3 regions of the Serratia sp. TSA_7 genome follow, and region 2 is predicted to be linked to each of the others. Evidence: predicted binding sites of a transcription regulator. Region 2 holds the regulator's gene; each other region holds the start of a gene.

Region 1 (6,292 bases), on a different contig from region 2:
TTTTTTTCACACAGCATCTTCCCAGTCGGCCAAAATGAGCTATGTTATCAACATCGCTCAATAGCTGTATGCATAAACAGGTCCGACATGAAGGGATTCCCACCGCTGATCATCGCACTGCTGGCCAGTTCGCTGGTGTTGACCATTGGCCGCGGCGTCACGCTGCCGTTCATTACTATTTACCTCACCGGGCATTTCCACCTGTTGCCGAAAAGCGTCGGCATTATTCTGGGCATCAGCCTGGCGATCGGCATTTTCGCCAGCCTGTATGGTGGCTATCTGGTGGACAAGTTCAACAAAAACACATTGATCCTGCTTTCCATTTTACTGTTCGCCCTGAGCTTTTTCGCCATCCCGTGGATCCCGCGCCCGGGAGGCATCGTTCTGGTGCTGGCGATCCTGCATACTGCCTATTCGGTGCTGGGCATCACCATTAAAGCGTGCTTTGCCGACTGGCTGCCGGTCACGCAGCGTATAAAAGCCTTTTCGCTCAATTACACGCTGGTAAATGTCGGCTGGGCGGTGGGGTCATCTCTGGGCGTTATGGTGGCCGGGCTGAACCCGCTGCTGCCGTTCTACCTCTCCGGTGGGCTGGCCTTATTGACGGTGGCGACACTGAGCTTTCGTCTGCGTGGGCAGTTGCATTCAGGGCAACCCGCGGCCGCCGAATCTGCGCCGACCACATTGCCTGATTTTCGTCAGACGCTGGCCATCCTGCGCAGCGATCGTCGGCTGATTTACTTTACGCTCGGCAGTACGCTGGGGGCTGTCGTTTTCGGCCAGTTCACCGGCTATCTGTCGCAATACCTGATTATCGTATCGAACGCCGAATTCGCGTACAAAATCATTGGCATGGTGATGATCGTCAATGCCTGTATCGTCATCGCGTTGCAGTATTTGCTGAGCCGGGGCATGCGTCAGGAAAACATGCTGCGCTGGCTGGCGCTGGGCACACTCTTTTTCATTGTCGGGCTGATCGGTTTCATGCTGGCGGGGCAATCCGTCTGGCTGTGGGCCGTGGCCATGGCGATATTCACGCTGGGGGAGATTATCGTTATCCCGGTGGAATATATGTTTATCGACTTTATCGCACCTGCGCATCTGAAGGGCAGCTACTACGGCGTGCAAAACCTCAGTGCGTTGGGGGGCGCCATCAACCCGGTGCTCTGCGGTTTTATCCTCAGCTACGCCGCACCGCCATTGATGTTCCTGATGTTGATTGCCGCCGCGTTATTGAGCCTGCTATTCTTTTTCCTCGGCCACCGGCTGGCGCAGAAACAGCAACCGAACTCTATCGCCACCTACGTGGAATAAGACTGCGCGCGACCTTTCGCCGGTGCTGCCAACCTGCCCAACGGGCATGGATGTCATAGAGAGAATTCATGGTGTGATTTGTGGCGCAGGTCACAGTTTAATTGTATGATGAATACATCAGTTAAACGGGAAAAGGTGATGGCCAACGTGCTTACACTGTGCTGGAAATACCTGAGGGCAATCGTCCTTATCTACCTCTGCTTGTTTGCCGGCAATGCCATCGCGGCGCTACTGCCGATCGCCATTCCCGGTAGCATTATCGGCATGCTAATCCTGTTTGCCCTGCTCTCCAGCCAAATTTTGCCGGCGAAGTGGGTCAAGCCCGGCTGTCATCTGCTGATCCGTTATATGGTGCTGCTGTTCGTGCCGATTGGCGTCGGCGTGATGAACTATTACGACCAAATCATCGAACATCTCAGCCCGCTGGTGGTTTCCTGCGTTATCAGCACCCTGATGGTGCTGATCGTCGTCGCCTGCACCTCTCATTATTTTCACCGTGAACGTAAAATCATCGGCAGTGACGATCCTGCGGAGGGTAAAAAATGATCCATGAAATCTGGTGGTCATTGCCGTTGACGCTGTTGGTCTACTTTGCGGCTCGCTGGCTGGCTCAGCGGTTGAAGATGCCGCTGCTGAACCCGCTGCTGGTTTCCATGGCGGTGATCATTCCCCTGCTGCTGCTGACCGGCGTTCCCTATGAACGCTATTTTCAGGGCAGCAAAATTCTCAACGATTTGCTGCAACCGGCAGTAGTGGCGCTGGCCTTCCCGCTGTATGAGCAGTTGCACCAGATCCGCGCTCGCTGGAAGTCGATTATCGCAGTGTGCTTTATCGGCAGCATGACGGCGATGATCAGCGGCGGCGCCATCGCGTTGTGGATGGGCGCAACGCCGGAAATTGCCGCATCAATCATGCCGAAATCCGTCACTACGCCAATCGCCATGGCGGTAGCGGGATCCCTTGGCGGCATCCCCGCAATCAGCGCCGTCTGCGTTATTTTCGCCGGCATCTTCGGTTCAGTATTTGGCCATTCGCTGTTCAGGATGCTGAAAATCACCACCCGTTCGGCACGCGGCCTGGCGATGGGCACCGCTTCGCATGCCATAGGCACGGCACGTTGTGCGGAAATGGACTATCAGGAAGGCGCTTTCAGCTCTCTGGCGCTGGTGATCTGCGGGATTATTACTTCTCTGCTGGCGCCCTTTGTCTTCCCGGTGCTGCTGCATCTGTTCGGTTAACGGGTTGGAAACTTGCGATACATCTCGCATTTATCGTTTTCATTGCAGTGATTTCATCAATAAAGAGATATAAATCACACTTTATTGCTTCAAGGCTGCCTAAAATGTTATCCCGTTAACCTGTAGAGAGATTTTCTATGCACCCGCGTTTTCACACCGCTTTCGGCGAACTGTCCGCGACATTGCAATCCGTCCTGCTGCCTTATTTTGATGCGCCTGATTTCCCGGCCATGTTCAGAGCGGAGCAGGTAGACGCGATCAAGCAGCGCTGCGGGCTGGATGATGATGCTCTGGCATTTGCCCTGCTGCCTTTGGCGGCGGCCTGCTCGTTGACGCCGATCTCCCATTTCCACGTCGGTGCCATTGCCCGCGGCCAGAGGGGCAACCTCTATTTTGGCGCCAATATGGAATTCAGCGGTGCGCCGATGCAACAAACCATTCATGCAGAACAGTGTGCCGTGACCCACGCCTGGTTGCGCGGTGAGCCTGGCCTGGTCTCCATCACCGTTAACTACACGCCTTGCGGCCACTGCCGCCAGTTTATGAACGAACTGAACAGCGGCAGCGGCCTGCAAATTCGCCTGCCCGGTCGTGAGCCGGCCACGCTTGGCGACTATCTGCCGGACTCGTTCGGCCCGAAAGACCTGGATATCGCCACGCTGCTGATGGATCGGGTCGATCAGGGCTACCAGTTGACGCTGTCTGACGAACTGGAGAAAGCCGCGCTGGCGGCCGCTAACCAAAGCCATGCCCCCTACAGCAACGCCCACAGCGGTGTCGCGCTGGAGGCCGAAGACGGTACGATTTATGCCGGGCGCTATGCGGAGAACGCCGCCTTTAACCCGAGCCTGCCGCCGCTGCAGGCCGCGTTGATTCTGCTGAACGTCTCCGGAAGCGACTGCCAGAAAATCCGCCGCGCGGTACTGGCCGAGCCGCAAACCGCTATCCTCACCCAGTGGGATGCTACCCGCGCCACGCTGGAAGCGCTGGGTTGCCAAAACGTCAGCCGCATCACTTTCTAATCCCGATCACGGCGGTGCCGCCCGGCGCCGCTGTTAACAGCCCCGTAAGCCGATTACAATGGCATTCACGTCTTAAAACACTTTCTTTAGTTAAATTAGGACGTGATCGTCGATAATTACGCCAATTTACCTCATGATCCGATAACAATTGCTGTACATATTTTCCCGATCTTTTAGGATCGGCATCATAAAAGCTATCCGATACGTTGAAGAGCAAAACAATGGAACTTGAATACGAAAGCAAACGCCCCCTCTACATCCCTTACGCCGGCCCGATTCTGCTGGAATTTCCGCTGCTGAACAAAGGCAGCGCCTTCACTGAAGATGAACGCAGCCATTTCAACCTGCACGGTTTACTGCCTGAAGCGGTGGAAACCATCGAAGAGCAGGTTGAGCGCGCCTATCGTCAGTATCAGGATTTCAAGAACGATAACGACAAACACATCTATCTGCGCAACATCCAGGATACCAACGAAACCCTGTTTTACCGCCTGCTGGACGCGCATCTGAGCGAGATGATGCCCATCATCTACACCCCGACGGTCGGCGAAGCCTGTGAGCATTTCTCCGACATCTACCGCCGCGCGCGCGGGCTGTTTATCTCTTACCCAAACCGCGATCGCATCGACGACATGCTGCAAAACGCCACCAAGCAAAACGTCAAAGTGATCGTGGTCACCGACGGTGAGCGTATTCTCGGCCTGGGCGATCAGGGCATCGGCGGCATGGGCATTCCTATCGGCAAGCTGTCGCTGTATACCGCCTGTGGCGGCATCAGCCCGGCCTATACCCTGCCGGTAGTGCTGGACGTTGGCACCAACAACCCGCAGCGCCTTAACGATCCGCTGTACATGGGCTGGCGCCACCCGCGCATCTCCGGCGATGAATACCACGCCTTTGTCGAAGAGTTCATTCAGGCCGTAAAACGCCGCTGGCCAAATGTGCTGCTGCAGTTCGAAGACTTCGCGCAGAACAACGCCACTCCGCTGCTGAACCGCTATCGCGATGAGATTTGCTGCTTCAACGACGATATTCAGGGCACCGCAGCGGTCACCCTTGGCAGCCTGATCGCCGCCAGCCGCGCCGCCGGCAGCCAGTTGCGCGACCAAACCGTGACCTTCCTTGGTGCCGGTTCAGCCGGTTGCGGCATCGCCGAGCAGATTATCGCGCAGATGAAATCTGAAGGGTTGAGCGAAGCCGAAGCGCGCGCCCGGGTCTTCATGGTGGACCGTTTCGGCCTGCTGACCGACAAACTGCCCAACCTGCTCGATTTCCAGAGCAAACTGGTGCAAAAGAGCGAGAACCTGGCTTCATGGCAGACCTCCAGCGACGCTATCTCGCTGCTGGACGTAGTGCGTAACGCCAAACCGAGCATTTTGATCGGCGTTTCCGGCCAGCCGGGCCTGTTTACCGAAGAGCTGATCCGCGAAATGCACAAGCATTGTCCGCGTCCGATCGTCATGCCGCTGTCCAACCCGACCTCGCGCGTGGAAGCCCGCCCGGAAGACATCATCAACTGGACCGACGGTGCCGCGCTGGTCGCGACCGGCAGCCCGTTCGCGCCGGTGAGCTATAAAGACCAGTTGTTCCCTATCGCCCAATGCAACAACTCCTATATCTTCCCGGGGATTGGTTTGGGCGTGTTGGCTTCCGGCGCCACTCGCGTGACCGACGCCATGCTGATGGCGGCCAGCCGTGCGCTGGCAGATTGTTCGCCGCTGGCGACCGACGGACATGGCGCACTGTTGCCGAATATCGACGATATTCAGGGCGTCTCCAAGTGCATCGCGATGGAAGTGGGTAAAGCGGCGCAGCTGCAGGGAATGGCGGTGGTCACCTCTGAAGAAGCGCTGTCGAAAGCCATTGAACACAACTTCTGGCGACCGCAGTACCGCAGCTACAAACGCACCTCGTTCTGATTTACGCAGGTGAAGCGCAAGGTCCGGCACGCCGGACCTTTTTTATTGTCAAAACCGCCTAAAAATGCGGCGCAATACGTGCTTCAGGCGGCGGACAGCTTGCGTCAGCCAGTCAGGTAAAGTAGCCTTGAGCCATCTTTTTTGGCCCCTGTGCGCGTAAGGCAATAACATGTGGAAACGCCTGATAATCAGCCTGTTCATCATCATTGCGGTGTTGATGCTCTCGGCGCTCGCGCTCGATCGCTGGATCAGTTGGAAAACCGCACCTTACGTCTACGACGAACTCCAGGGTCTGCCCCATCGCCAGGTTGGCGTGGTGCTAGGCACCGCCAAATATTACCGTACCGGCGTCATCAACCAGTATTACCGTTACCGTATTCAGGGCGCGATTAACGCCTATAACAGCGGCAAGGTGAAATACCTGCTGCTGAGCGGAGACAATGCCCAGCAAAGCTATAACGAGCCCATGACCATGCGCCGCGATCTGATCGCCGCAGGCGTGGCGCCCAGCGATATCGTGCTGGATTACGCCGGGTTCCGCACCCTGGACTCCATAGTGCGCACCCGCAAGGTGTTCGACACCAATGACTTCATCATTATCACCCAGCGCTTCCACTGCGAGCGCGCGCTGTTTATTGCCCTGCATATGGGGATCCAGGCTCAATGCTACGCAGTGCCGTCGCCGAAAGACATGATGACGGTGCGCGCTCGCGAGATCTTCGCCCGCCTTGGCGCGCTGACCGATCTGTACATACTCAAACGCGAACCGCGCTTCCTCGGCCCGCTAATCCCCATCTCC
Region 2 (6,292 bases):
CCACCAGCGTGGCGTTCCGCAAGATATTCCAGCAGTTGAACATCCGTGCGGCGGAGCTGGAAGGCGACAGCTTCCACCGCTATACCCGGCCGGAAATGGACGCGGCGATCCGCAAAGCGCGCGATCTGGGTCGTCATATCAGCTATTTCGGGCCTGAGGCCAACGACTTCGGTCTGCTGCAACAGAGCTTTATCGAGTACGGCAAGAACGGCACCGGACGGTCACGCAAGTACCTTCATACCTACGACGAAGCGGTGCCCTATAACCAGGTCCCCGGCACCTTTACGCCTTGGGAAGCGCTGCCGGCGCCGACCGACGTGCTGTTCTATGAAGGGTTGCATGGCGGCGTGGTTACCGAACATACCGACGTGGCCAAACATGTCGATCTGCTGGTCGGCGTGGTACCGATCGTTAACCTGGAGTGGATCCAAAAACTGATCCGCGATACCGGCGAGCGCGGGCATTCACGTGAAGCGGTGATGGATTCGGTGGTGCGTTCGATGGAGGATTATATCAACTACATCACGCCGCAGTTCTCGCGCACCCACATCAACTTCCAGCGCGTGCCGACGGTGGATACCTCCAACCCGTTCGCCGCCAAAGCCATCCCTTCACTGGATGAAAGCTTCGTGGTGATTCACTTCCGCGGGCTGGATCAGATCGATTTCCCTTACCTGCTGGCGATGCTGCAAGGCTCTTTTATCTCGCACATCAATACGCTGGTGGTGCCGGGCGGCAAAATGGGGCTGGCGATGGAGCTGATCATGGCGCCGCTGGTGCAGCAACTGCTGGAAGGCAAAAAAATCGGGTAATGGGTCGGAGCGCGGCAGTTGGCCGCGCCCCTTTATTCTTACGCGTTACGCTACGTCGCGGATTTCAAAGCTGTGAGTCACGCTGGCAGCCTTGTTCAGCATCAACGACACCGAGCAGTATTTCTCGGCGGAGAGGTTCACCGCACGTTCAACGATATTGTCGGTCAGATCTTTGCCGGTCACGATAAAATGCAGGTTGATATGGGTAAAGACGCGCGGCACTTCTTCACGCCGTTCGGAGGTCAATTTCACCTCGCAATCACGCACGTCATTACGCCCTTTTTTCAGGATCGACACCACGTCGATAGCGCTGCATCCCCCCACCGACATCAGCACCATTTCCATCGGGCTGGGGGCTTTATCGCCGGCGTTGCCGTCCATCAACACCTGATGGCCAGACGCGGATTCCCCCAGAAACGTCAACCCTTCCACCCACTTAACTCTTGCCTGCATATTGGTCACTCCGATTAATTTCTTAAAATCAGAGTACGCTTTCGCATAGAAACTGGCAACGGAACCTGATGCTGGTCATGTGCGAGCAAGACAACACGAGACACCCGCCTCACTCTGTGCTACAAACAGAGCCGCAATAAATCTTTCCGGGACACTGATTTCAGGGAAACTCCCAGAGAAAGGCTCCTTTACCGGTATGTTAATAGAATGTAGCTTGCAGCTCTCCCGGCAAGTTAATATGCTAGAGCGACAGCGTATATTTATGACACGCCTCAAAACCTGCTGCCAGCCACCCTTAAAACAACGGCGACAGCACGTTTTACAGGGAACTCTGACCCCTGTGACACAAGGCAGCGATAACAACAGAGGATAACAGCGAATGGTTCTCGGCAAACCGCAAACAGACCCTACACTCGAATGGTTCCTGTCTCATTGCCATATCCACAAATATCCATCCAAAAGTACGCTGATTCACCAAGGTGAAAAAGCCGAAACGCTTTACTACATCGTAAAAGGCTCCGTCGCGGTGCTGATTAAAGATGAAGAGGGTAAAGAGATGATCCTGTCCTACCTTAACCAGGGGGATTTCATCGGCGAGCTTGGATTGTTTGAAGAAGGCCAGGAGCGTAGCGCCTGGGTCAGGGCGAAAACCGCCTGTGAAGTGGCTGAGATTTCTTACAAGAAATTCCGCCAACTGATTCAGGTCAACCCGGATATCCTGATGCGCCTGTCAGCGCAGATGGCAAGCCGCCTGCAAGTGACCTCAGAAAAAGTGGGTAACCTCGCCTTCCTGGACGTTACCGGTCGCATCGCGCAAACGCTGCTGAACCTGGCGAAACAGCCCGATGCCATGACCCACCCAGACGGCATGCAGATCAAAATCACCCGCCAGGAAATTGGTCAGATCGTCGGTTGTTCACGTGAAACCGTCGGCCGCATTCTGAAAATGCTGGAGGATCAAAACCTGATCTCCGCCCACGGCAAAACCATTGTCGTTTACGGCACACGTTAATCACTGAAAAAACGGCGCGATGATTCGCGCCGTTTTTTTATGCCCCGACCGATCATGTGGCGTCGACTGATTTACCACCCGGAAGTCAATTACGCACTGCGGCAAACGCTGGTGCTGTGTCTGCCGGTGCTCTTTGGCCTGCTGATCGGCCACCTGCAACTCGGCCTGCTGTTTTCCCTGGTTCCCGCCTGCTGTAACATCGCCGGGCTGGACACGCCCCACAAACGTTTTTTCAAACGCCTGATCGTCGGCGGCTCACTGTTTGCACTCAGCAGCCTGTTGCTGCAGCAGGCGTTGTTGTGGCAATTGCCGCTGCCGGCGTTGATGCTCGGCCTGGCTCTGCTGCTCGGCGTCAGCGGCGAGATCAGCCCGTTACATGCCCGCCTGCTCCCCGCCGCGTTGATCGCCGCCATCTTTTCACTCAGCATGGCCGGCACGGTGCCGCTGTGGTACGCCCCCTTACTGTATGTGGTGGGTACCGCCTGGTACGGCCTGTTCACCTGGTTCTGGTTCAAGCTGTGGAAAGAACAGCCGATGCGCGAATCGTTGAGCCAGCTTTATCTGGAACTGGCGGACTACTTCGAAGCCAAGTATTCCCTGTTAACCCAACATACCGATCCGCAAACCGCGTTACCGCCACTGCTGGTGCGCCAGCAAAAAGTGATGGACCTGATCAGCCTGCTGTATCAGCAGCTCAACTTTTTGCCGCACGCCAATAATCTCGAGCAAAAACGCCTGCAGCGAACCTTTCAGGTCGCGCTGGATTTACAAGAACACATTACCGTCAGCCTGCACCTGCCGGAAGAAGTGCAAAAACTGGTGGAGCAGAGCCAGGCCGAAGCGATTATCCGCCGCAATGCGCAGGTGATTGCCGGCCGGCTGCGCACGGTGGCGCACGATATTCTCTATCATCAATACTCTCAGCGCTTCAGCATGGTCAACGAGCTGGCGGCACTGGAAAAAGTGGCCGCACAGCACCCCGACAATCCGGTGGGCCAATTCTGTTACTACCACTTCAGCCGTATCGCTCGCCTGCTGCGCACCCAGCATCCGTTATACCGTCGCGACCTGATGGCCAATCAAAACCGCCTGCCGTTCTGGCCGGCGCTGTTCAGCTACCTGTCGTTCAAATCCAACGCCCTGCGCAATGCGGCACGGTTAGGAGTGATGTTGGCGGCAGGCAGCAGCCTGGGGATGATTTTCAATCTGCCAAAACCTTATTGGATCCTGCTGACCGTCATGCTGGTGAGCCAGAACGGCTACAACGCCACCCGGGTTCGCATCCAGCACCGTGCGCTCGGCACGTTGGCCGGGCTGGTGATCGCCGCCGGGTTGCTGCAGTTGCAAATGCCCGAGGGCGCGACCCTGAGCGTGATGCTGGTCATTACGCTGGCGGCCTATCTGGTTTCGCGTAAAAACTACGGGCTGGCGGTGATTGGCTTTACGGTGACGGCGGTCTATACCCTGCAACTGCTGGCGCTGAACGGCACACATTTCCTGATCCCTCGCCTTATAGACACCCTGATCGGCTGCGTATTGGTGTTCGGTGGCACCATCTGGCTGTGGCCACAGTGGCAAAGCGGCCTGCTGCGCAAGAACGCCCATCAGGCGCTGGAGAAAGATCAACAGGCACTGCGCCTGCTGCTGGAAGAGCAGGAACCCGATCCCAGCGCGTTGGCCTATGCGCGCATGCAGGTGAACCAAGCGCACAACGCGCTGTTCACCTCATTGAATCAGGCAATGCAGGAGCCGGGGTTTGAATCCAGCTATCTGGCGGATATGCGCCTGTGGGTAACGCACAGTCAGTTTATTGTCGAACACCTGAACGCGATGACCATTCTGGCGCGCGAGCACTATATGCTGACGCCCAAGCTGGCGCAGGAGTATCTGCAAACCTGCGAGATAGCGCTGCAAAGCTGCCAGCAGCGGCTGGAGTATGACGGGCCAAGCAGCGGCAACAGCATCATGCAGCCACCGGATTTGCACCCGGAAATGCCGGTTACCGAAATGGAGCGCCACCTGCGCCGCATTCTGTCCCACCTGAGCGTCATGCACACCATTTCGTCGCTGGCCTGGCGCCAGCGCCCGCATCACGGCATCTGGCTGAAACGTAAACTGCGCGATCAATAAGGGCGTCCTGCGGCGCCCCTTGTCATCCCGAGATAAGATTAAGCGTTAATCACGTCCTGCACCGCCAGCTCAAACAGCGCCATGCCATCGTCGATGTCTTTCAGCTCCACAACCAGAGAAGGCGCAAAGCGGATCACATTAGGGCCGGCGTTGAGGATCATCAGCCCACGCGCGGCGGCGGCGGTGAGGAAATCACGCGCCTTACCCTGATACTGTGGAGTCAGTTCTGCGCCAATCAGCAGGCCCATACCGCGAATGTCGCTGAAAATACCGTATTTCTCGCCGATATTCCGCAAAGCCTGCACGTACAGATGATGACGTTGTTCGATGCCATTCAGCACTTCCGAGGTATTGATCACGTCCAGCGCCGCTTCCGCCACCGCACAGGCCAGCGGATTACCGCCGTAAGTGGTGCCATGCGTGCCCACCTGCATCACCGAGGCAATTTCTTCGGTGGTCAACATGGCGCTGACCGGGAAACCGCCGCCCAGCGCTTTGGCGGTGGTGAGAATATCCGGCGTCACGCCATAATGCATATAGGCGAACAGCTTGCCGCTGCGGCCCATACCGCTTTGCACTTCGTCGAACACCAGCAGCGCCTGGTGCTTATCGCACAATTCACGCACGCCTTTGAGGAATTCGGCGTCCACCGGGGTGATCCCGCCTTCGCCCTGGATCGGCTCCATCACCACCGCACAGGTGTGATCGTCCATCACCGCTTTTACCGCTGCCAGATCGTTGAACGGCACGTGCACGATATCCGCCGGTTTTGGGCCAAAACCATCGGAATATTTGGCCTGCCCGCCCACCGAAACGGTGAACAGCGTACGGCCGTGAAAGGCGTTATAAAACGCGATGATTTTGGTTTTATACGGACTGTGGCGGCTAATGGCGTAGTGACGCGCCAGCTTGAAGGCCGCTTCATTGGCTTCCGCGCCTGAGTTGGCGAAAAATACCCGATCGGCGAAGGTGGCATCAATCAGTTTGCCGGCCAACCGCAGCGCCGGTTCGTTGGTGAAGACGTTGCTGGTATGCCACAAGGTTTCACCCTGCTGCTTCAGCGCTTCAACCAAGACTGGATGGCAGTGCCCTAACGCCGTGACCGCAATGCCGCCGGAGAAATCGATGTACTCTTTCCCCTGCTGGTCCCATACGCGGCTGCCTTTGCCCTTCACCGGGACAAACTGGGCAGGTGCATAAACAGGCAAGATAACCTGATCAAAAGTGCTGCGGCTTACTGGGTATTTTTCGGTCATTATGGGGTCCGCCCTAAAAGTGATTCGGTATTTTCACTGCCATCAAGTGAAAATATAATCACAAAATATGCATAAAAAACCAATAAAGGGCAAACGCAAATCGTCTTCGTCGGCAAAAAAAAACTAACTGATTAACTTTTAAGGAAATTATCCAGCAGTTGGTGACCCTGCTCGCTGAGGATGCTCTCCGGATGGAACTGCACCCCTTCCAGCGCCAGCTGACGGTGGCGGATACCCATGATTTCATCACGAACGCCGTCGCGCTCGCTCCAGGCGGTGACTTCAAAGCAGGCCGGCAGCGTGGCGGCTTCCAGCACCAACGAGTGGTAGCGGGTAACGGTCAACGGGTTGTTCAGCCCGCGAAATACGCCGCTGTCGAGATGACGGATCGCTGAGGTTTTACCGTGCATCACCTCACGGGCGCGCACCACCTTTGCACCAAACGCCTGGCCCAGCGCCTGATGCCCCAGGCAAACGCCGAGGATCGGCAATTTACCGGCAAAATGACGGATCGCGGCCAGCGAGATGCCGGCTTCGTTCGGGGTACAGGGGCCAGGGGAGATCACCAAATGCTGCGGCGCCAGCCGTTCGATATCGGCCAGTTGCAGCTCGTCGTTGCGCTTTACCAG
Region 3 (6,292 bases), on a different contig from region 2:
ACCGAGCGTCAGCGCTATATTCTGCGCATCCGCACGCTGACCAAAGCCGTTGCAGAGGCCTACTACGCTTCCCGTGAAGCGCTGGGCTTCCCGATGTGCAAAAAGAACGAGAACTAAGAGGCAGCCATGACTCAACAGACTTTCCTGGTGGAAATCGGCACGGAAGAGCTGCCGCCGAAGGCTCTTCGTTCACTGGCAGAATCCTTTGCCGCGAATTTTACCGCTGAGCTCGATAGCGCCAACCTTGAGCACGGCGAAGTGAGCTGGTTTGCCGCGCCGCGCCGTCTGGCGCTGAAAGTGGCCAATCTGAGCGCCGCACAGGCCGATCGCGAAGTCGAAAAACGCGGCCCGGCGATCGCCCAGGCGTTCGACGCCGAAGGCAAGCCGAGCAAAGCGGCCGAAGGCTGGGCGCGTGGCTGTGGCATTACTGTCGATCAGGCCGAGCGCCTGGTGACCGACAAAGGCGAGTGGCTGCTGTATCGCGCCCATGTCAAAGGCCAGTCCGCGCAAGCGCTGCTGGCGGGCATGGTCAGCACTGCGCTGTCCAAACTGCCGATCCCGAAACTGATGCGTTGGGGCGACTCCGAGGTGCAGTTTGTGCGTCCGGTACACACCGTGACCCTGCTGCTGGGTGCTGAACTGATCCCGGGCACCGTGCTGGGCATCGAGTCCGCCCGCACCCTTCGCGGCCACCGTTTTATGGGTGAAGCCGAGTTCACTATCGACAACGCCGACCAATACCCGCAGATCCTGCTGGAGCGCGGTAAAGTGATTGCCGATTACGAAGCTCGCAAGGCGCTGATCAAACGTGACGCCGAGCTGGCGGCGCAGCAGATTGGCGGCAAGGCCGATCTGAGCGAAAGCCTGCTGGAAGAAGTGGCCTCGCTGGTGGAATGGCCGGTGGTGCTGACCGCCAAATTCGAAGAGAAATTCCTGGCGGTGCCGGCGGAAGCGCTGGTGTACACCATGAAGGGCGACCAGAAGTATTTCCCGGTGTATGACGCCGCGGGCAAACTGCTGCCGAACTTTATCTTCGTGGCCAATATCGAATCCAAAGATCCGCAGCAAATCATCTCCGGTAACGAGAAGGTAGTGCGTCCGCGTCTGGCCGATGCCGAGTTCTTCTTCAACACCGACCGCAAAAAACGTCTGGAAGACAATCTGCCGCGTCTGGAAACCGTGCTGTTCCAACAGCAACTGGGTACCCTGCGCGACAAGACCGATCGCATCCAGGCGCTGGCGGGCTGGGTTGCCGGCCAAATTGGCGCCGACGTAAACCACGCCACCCGCGCGGGCCTGCTGTCGAAGTGCGATCTGATGACCAACATGGTCTTCGAATTCACCGACACCCAGGGCGTGATGGGCATGCACTACGCGCGCCACGATGGCGAAGCGGAAGACGTTGCCGTTGCGCTGAACGAGCAGTATCAACCGCGTTTTGCCGGCGATGCGCTGCCGGAATCGCTGGTGGCCTGTTCGCTGGCGATCGCCGACAAGATGGACACCCTGGCCGGTATTTTCGGCATCGGGCAACATCCGAAAGGCGACAAGGATCCGTTCGCTCTGCGCCGTGCCGCATTGGGCGTGCTGCGTATCATCGTCGAGAAAAACCTGCCGTTGGATCTGCAGACCCTGACCGAAGAGGCCGTGCGCCTGTACGGCAGCAAGCTGAGCAACGCCAAGGCCGTCGACGAGGTTGTCGAATTCATGCTGGGCCGTTTCCGCGCCTGGTATCAGGAAGAAGGCCACGCCGTCGACACCATTCAGGCGGTGTTGGCACGTCGTCCGACCAAGCCGGCGGACTTCGACGCGCGCGTCAAAGCGGTGACTCACTTCCGTACGCTGGAAGAAGCGGCGGCGCTGGCGGCGGCCAACAAACGAGTGTCCAATATCCTGGCTAAATCCACCGATACGCTGAACGATCGCGTTCACGCAGCGGTATTGAAGGAAGCGGCCGAGATCCAACTGGCGACCCATCTGGTGGTGCTGCGCGACAAACTGGAGCCGGTGTTCGCGGCAGGCGACTATCAGGATGCGCTGGTGCAACTGGCTGCGCTGCGCGAGCCGGTGGATGCGTTCTTCGACAACGTAATGGTTATGGCCGAGGATGACGCCGTGCGCGTCAATCGCCTGACGCTGCTGAGCAAGCTGCGTGAGCTGTTCCTGCAGGTGGCGGATATCTCCGTATTGCAGTAAGCGGTTCTGCCGTGAAAAAGGCGCCTGCGGGCGCCTTTTCTATTGCCGGCGGCGCTGTGCTGCGCCTTCTGCGGTGAGTCGGTATTTTTGCAGACGGCTGTTGGGTTTATCCGGTAGCGTCATTTCGATCCATCCAGCATTCAGCGCAGGTTGCAGATAACGTTCGCGGAAAGATTTCCGATCCTGCAGTTGCAGAGCGCTCTGAATGGCCTCGCGCGACATCTCTCCCTTTAGCGCCGCTAACAGCTCGCCGACTTGGGGGGGGACTTGGGGGGTAAGACTTTGCTCCAGCGCCCGCAAAATCATCTCCAGCATAAACTCCACAAAGGGTGCGCAGTCGGTGCGTGTGACAGAGTCCCCGTTACCGCCCATGAGCGGCCTTTCGCCACAGAATCGCAACCGAATGGTGAATCGCGTATCGGATCGCACGCAGTTGATCTATTCTTATAGGCGCACGGAGTGCAACAAAAGGGACGGAGTCCGATGAGAAAGCAGGTTTATAACAGGAGTTATGTCACATGGCGGTAGGGATCCAGAGCAGAGTTTTCGCGCGTTGGTTGGCCCCGGTATTGGCATTGTTGGTGGTCATGCAATTGACTGCCTGCGGCGATAAAGAGCCGGAACAACGCAAGGCGTTTGTTGATTACTTACAGAATACGGTTATGCGCAGCGGCGCGAAAATCCCGACGCTGAGCGAAGATCAGAAGCAGAAATTCGGCAACTATGCCGGTGATTACGCCATCCTGGTCGGTTTTTCACAGCAGTTGTCTAAATCGCTGGATGCCAGCCTGACGCCGGCGTTGGATCAGATTAACCAGATCCGCACCGCGCAGGATTACATGAGCAAGCGCGATTCGCTACAGCAATCCGTTGGGGCGTTGAACCTGCTGGGCCAGCAGATTCAGTCTGCCAAGTCACAGGCGGACACCTCCCGGGCGGCGCTGAAGCAACCTGACGATCTGAAAGCCGTTTATAATCAAGTGTATGACAAGATTGTCACCGGGCCGGCCAATGCGCTGATGCCGGTTATCCCTACCACCGCCAGTTTCGTTCAGGATCTGGTGCAGGTCGGGGATTTCCTGCGCACTCAGGGCAATCAGGTGAGCTTTAACAATAACGGTGTGCAGTTCCGTACTTCGCAGCAGGCAACGCAATACAACACCATGATGTCGAATCTGGTGGCCAAGCAGCAGGATTTGCTGAATGCACAGAAAACCGTCGCGAGCGTGACCCAGTAATTGTTTTTAAGAGGCCGGCTTGCCGGCTTCTGTTATTTATCCCCCCGGCTTTCCAATAGCTTGCTCACTTCTTCCCCATCGCTTCTGTACTACACTCAATTCATCATCGTATTTCGTCATGTAGTTTTCTTACATTCATCACGTCGCTATTTCCCTACGGGATGAGTGCTCACAGGGAAGGTCTTCCCCAAACCAGGATTCGGTAGTCACCGATAAAATAAATTGTGATTAATGTCACAATTTAAAAACAAACACGCGACTTTAAAGTGTGATGTTAATCACTATTTTTGTGCATTTACGCAGGTTTTGTTCTCGTTGTGTTTTTTTTACACGGAGTAATTGTGACGAATATCACTATAAGTGCCCGGTGTATGGGATGTTTGGTGTGACGTGTATCACGAAATTTCCGTGAGGTTCGCGTGGTAAAAACAGCGTGATAGAGTCCACTCGCAGACAGCACCAACACGGCTGGATCGTAACAACAATAATCACGCGCTCTATTGTCAGCGCGTAACAATAGGGGTGTGTTCTATGTTTTCACCAGACATCAAAGTCAAAGTTCAAAACTTTGGCCGCTTCCTGAGCAACATGGTGATGCCCAACATTGGCGCCTTTATCGCCTGGGGTATCATTACCGCGTTATTCATTCCTACCGGCTGGCTGCCGAATGCAACTCTGGCCAAACTGGTTGGCCCGATGATCACCTACCTGCTGCCGTTGCTGATCGGTTTCACCGGCGGGCGTCTGGTGGGCGGCGATCGCGGCGGTGTGGTCGGTGCCATCACCACCATGGGGGTGATCGTCGGTGCTGACATGCCGATGTTCCTCGGTGCAATGATCGCCGGTCCCTTGGGCGGCTGGGCAATCAAGCATTTTGACCGCTGGGTCGACGGCAAAATCAAAAGCGGTTTCGAGATGCTGGTGAACAACTTCTCGGCCGGCATTATCGGTATGCTGCTGGCGATTTTGGCCTTCCTGGGTATCGGGCCGCTGGTTGAAGTGCTGTCCAAGCTGCTTGCGGCCGGCGTGCACGTCATGGTGGTGAACAACCTGTTGCCGCTGGCGTCCATCTTCGTCGAGCCGGCGAAAATCCTGTTCCTGAACAACGCCATCAACCACGGTATCTTCTCGCCGTTGGGCATCCAGCAGGCGACAGAGGCCGGCAAGTCGGTGTTCTTCCTGATTGAAGCCAACCCGGGCCCGGGCATGGGTGTGCTGATGGCTTACATGTTCTTCGGCCGTGGCAGCGCCAAGCAGTCTGCCGGCGGTGCGGCGATCATTCACTTCCTTGGCGGTATCCACGAAATTTACTTCCCGTACGTGCTGATGAACCCGCGCCTGCTGTTGGCGGTGATTCTGGGCGGCATGACCGGCGTGTTCACGCTCACCATGCTGAACGGCGGCCTGGTTTCTCCGGCTTCGCCTGGCTCCATCCTGGCGGTGCTGGCGATGACGCCGAAAGGCGCTTACTTCGCCAATATCGCGGCGGTGGCGGCGGCCTTCGCCGTGTCCTTCGTGGTCTCCGCTTTCCTGCTGAAAACCTCCAAAGTGAAGGACGAGGACGATCTGGAAGAAGCGACCCGCCGCATGCAGGAGATGAAATCTCAGGCTAAAGGCGGTGCCGCAGTACAAGCTGCTGTGGACGGCGATTTGACAACCGTACGTAAAATCATCGTCGCCTGCGATGCGGGTATGGGCTCCAGCGCCATGGGCGCTGGCGTGCTGCGCAAAAAAGTGGCGGACGCCGGGCTGAAAAACATCTCCGTGACCAACAGCGCCATCAACAGCCTGCCGGACGATGTGGATCTGGTGATCACCCACCGCGATCTGACCGAGCGTGCGATGCGTCATGCGCCGCAGGCCCAGCACATCTCGCTGACCAACTTCCTCGACAGCAAGCTGTACAGCGATCTGACCGAACGCCTGGTGGCGGCCAACAAAACCACCGACAACCAGCAAAAAGTCATCAACACGTTGGACGACAGCTTTGAAGCGACCGAGCAAAACCTGTTCAAACTGAGCGAAAGCAACGTGTTCCTTAACCTGCAAGCCAGCGACAAAGAGCAGGCGATACGCTTCGCCGGCGAGCAGCTGGTTAAAGGCGGCTACGTAGAGCCGGAATACGTCCCGGCGATGCTGGAGCGTGAAAAACTCACCTCCACCTATCTGGGCGAGTCGATCGCGGTGCCGCATGGCACCATCGAAGCCAAAGATCGGGTGCTGCGCACCGGCGTGGTGTTCTGCCAGTATCCGCAGGGCGTGCGTTTCGGGGATGAAGAGGATGAAGTGGCGCGGTTGGTTATCGGTATTGCCGCCCGCAACAACGAACATATCCAGGTGATCACCAGCCTGACCAATGCGTTGGATGATGAAGGCGTCATCGAGCGGTTGGCGAATACCACCAGTGTGCAGGAAGTGCTGGACCTGCTGGGTGGCAAAAAAGTCGGATAACAGAATCATTTTAAAGGGTGCAGCTTGCTGCACCCTTCGACATTGGAAAGGTAGGAATATGAAAGCATTACATTTCGGTGCAGGGAATATTGGGCGTGGCTTTATCGGCAAACTGCTGGCGGACGCGCACGCCGAACTGACCTTTGCCGACGTTAACCAAACCGTGCTGGACTTGCTGAACAGCCGCAAAAGCTATCAGGTTCACGTCGTGGGTGAGCAGGCTCGGGTTGAGAGCGTGAATAACGTCAGCGCGGTTAACAGCGGCAGCGAAGAAGCGGTGGCGCTGATCGCCGAAGCGGACATCGTGACCACCGCCGTCGGCCCGCAGATCCTGGCTAAAATTGCCGGCACTGTCGCCAAAGGGCTGATCAAACGCCATCAGCAGGGCAACACTCAGCCGCTGAACA

The links. The regulator CRP, encoded in region 2, controls carbon source genes, mostly activating them, when cyclic AMP is high. The targets are predictions, from matches to a motif close to ATGTGANNNNNNTCACAT.
Region 1: ACUTQW_RS01910 (CidA/LrgA family protein) is a predicted target of CRP. The motif match lies at 1,393-1,410, and genes of this name have one in related genera.
Region 3: ACUTQW_RS17625 (PTS mannitol transporter subunit IICBA) is a predicted target of CRP. The motif match lies at 3,701-3,718, and genes of this name have one in related genera.

What each region holds. Positions count from the first base shown of each region.
Region 1 is NZ_JBQZFU010000001.1:392,403-398,694, forward strand. It holds gene ACUTQW_RS01905 (MFS transporter) at 88-1,314, shown strand; gene ACUTQW_RS01910 (CidA/LrgA family protein) at 1,453-1,860, shown strand; gene ACUTQW_RS01915 (CidB/LrgB family autolysis modulator) at 1,857-2,552, shown strand; gene cdd (cytidine deaminase) at 2,690-3,574, shown strand; gene ACUTQW_RS01925 (NAD-dependent malic enzyme) at 3,796-5,493, shown strand; gene sanA (outer membrane permeability protein SanA) at 5,663-6,292, shown strand, end outside.
Region 2 is NZ_JBQZFU010000008.1:47,505-53,796, forward strand. It holds gene ACUTQW_RS20610 (phosphoribulokinase) at 1-812, shown strand, start outside; gene ACUTQW_RS20615 (OsmC family protein) at 858-1,265, opposite strand; gene crp (cAMP-activated global transcriptional regulator CRP) at 1,645-2,277, shown strand; gene ACUTQW_RS20625 (YccS/YhfK family putative transporter) at 2,332-4,407, shown strand; gene argD (bifunctional acetylornithine/succinyldiaminopimelate transaminase) at 4,446-5,663, opposite strand; gene ACUTQW_RS20635 (aminodeoxychorismate synthase component II) at 5,795-6,292, opposite strand, start outside.
Region 3 is NZ_JBQZFU010000005.1:221,453-227,744, reverse strand. It holds gene glyQ (glycine--tRNA ligase subunit alpha) at 1-117, shown strand, start outside; gene glyS (glycine--tRNA ligase subunit beta) at 127-2,196, shown strand; gene ACUTQW_RS17635 (Fic family protein) at 2,236-2,568, opposite strand; gene ACUTQW_RS17630 (DUF3053 domain-containing protein) at 2,715-3,434, shown strand; gene ACUTQW_RS17625 (PTS mannitol transporter subunit IICBA) at 3,966-5,885, shown strand; gene ACUTQW_RS17620 (mannitol-1-phosphate 5-dehydrogenase) at 5,944-6,292, shown strand, end outside.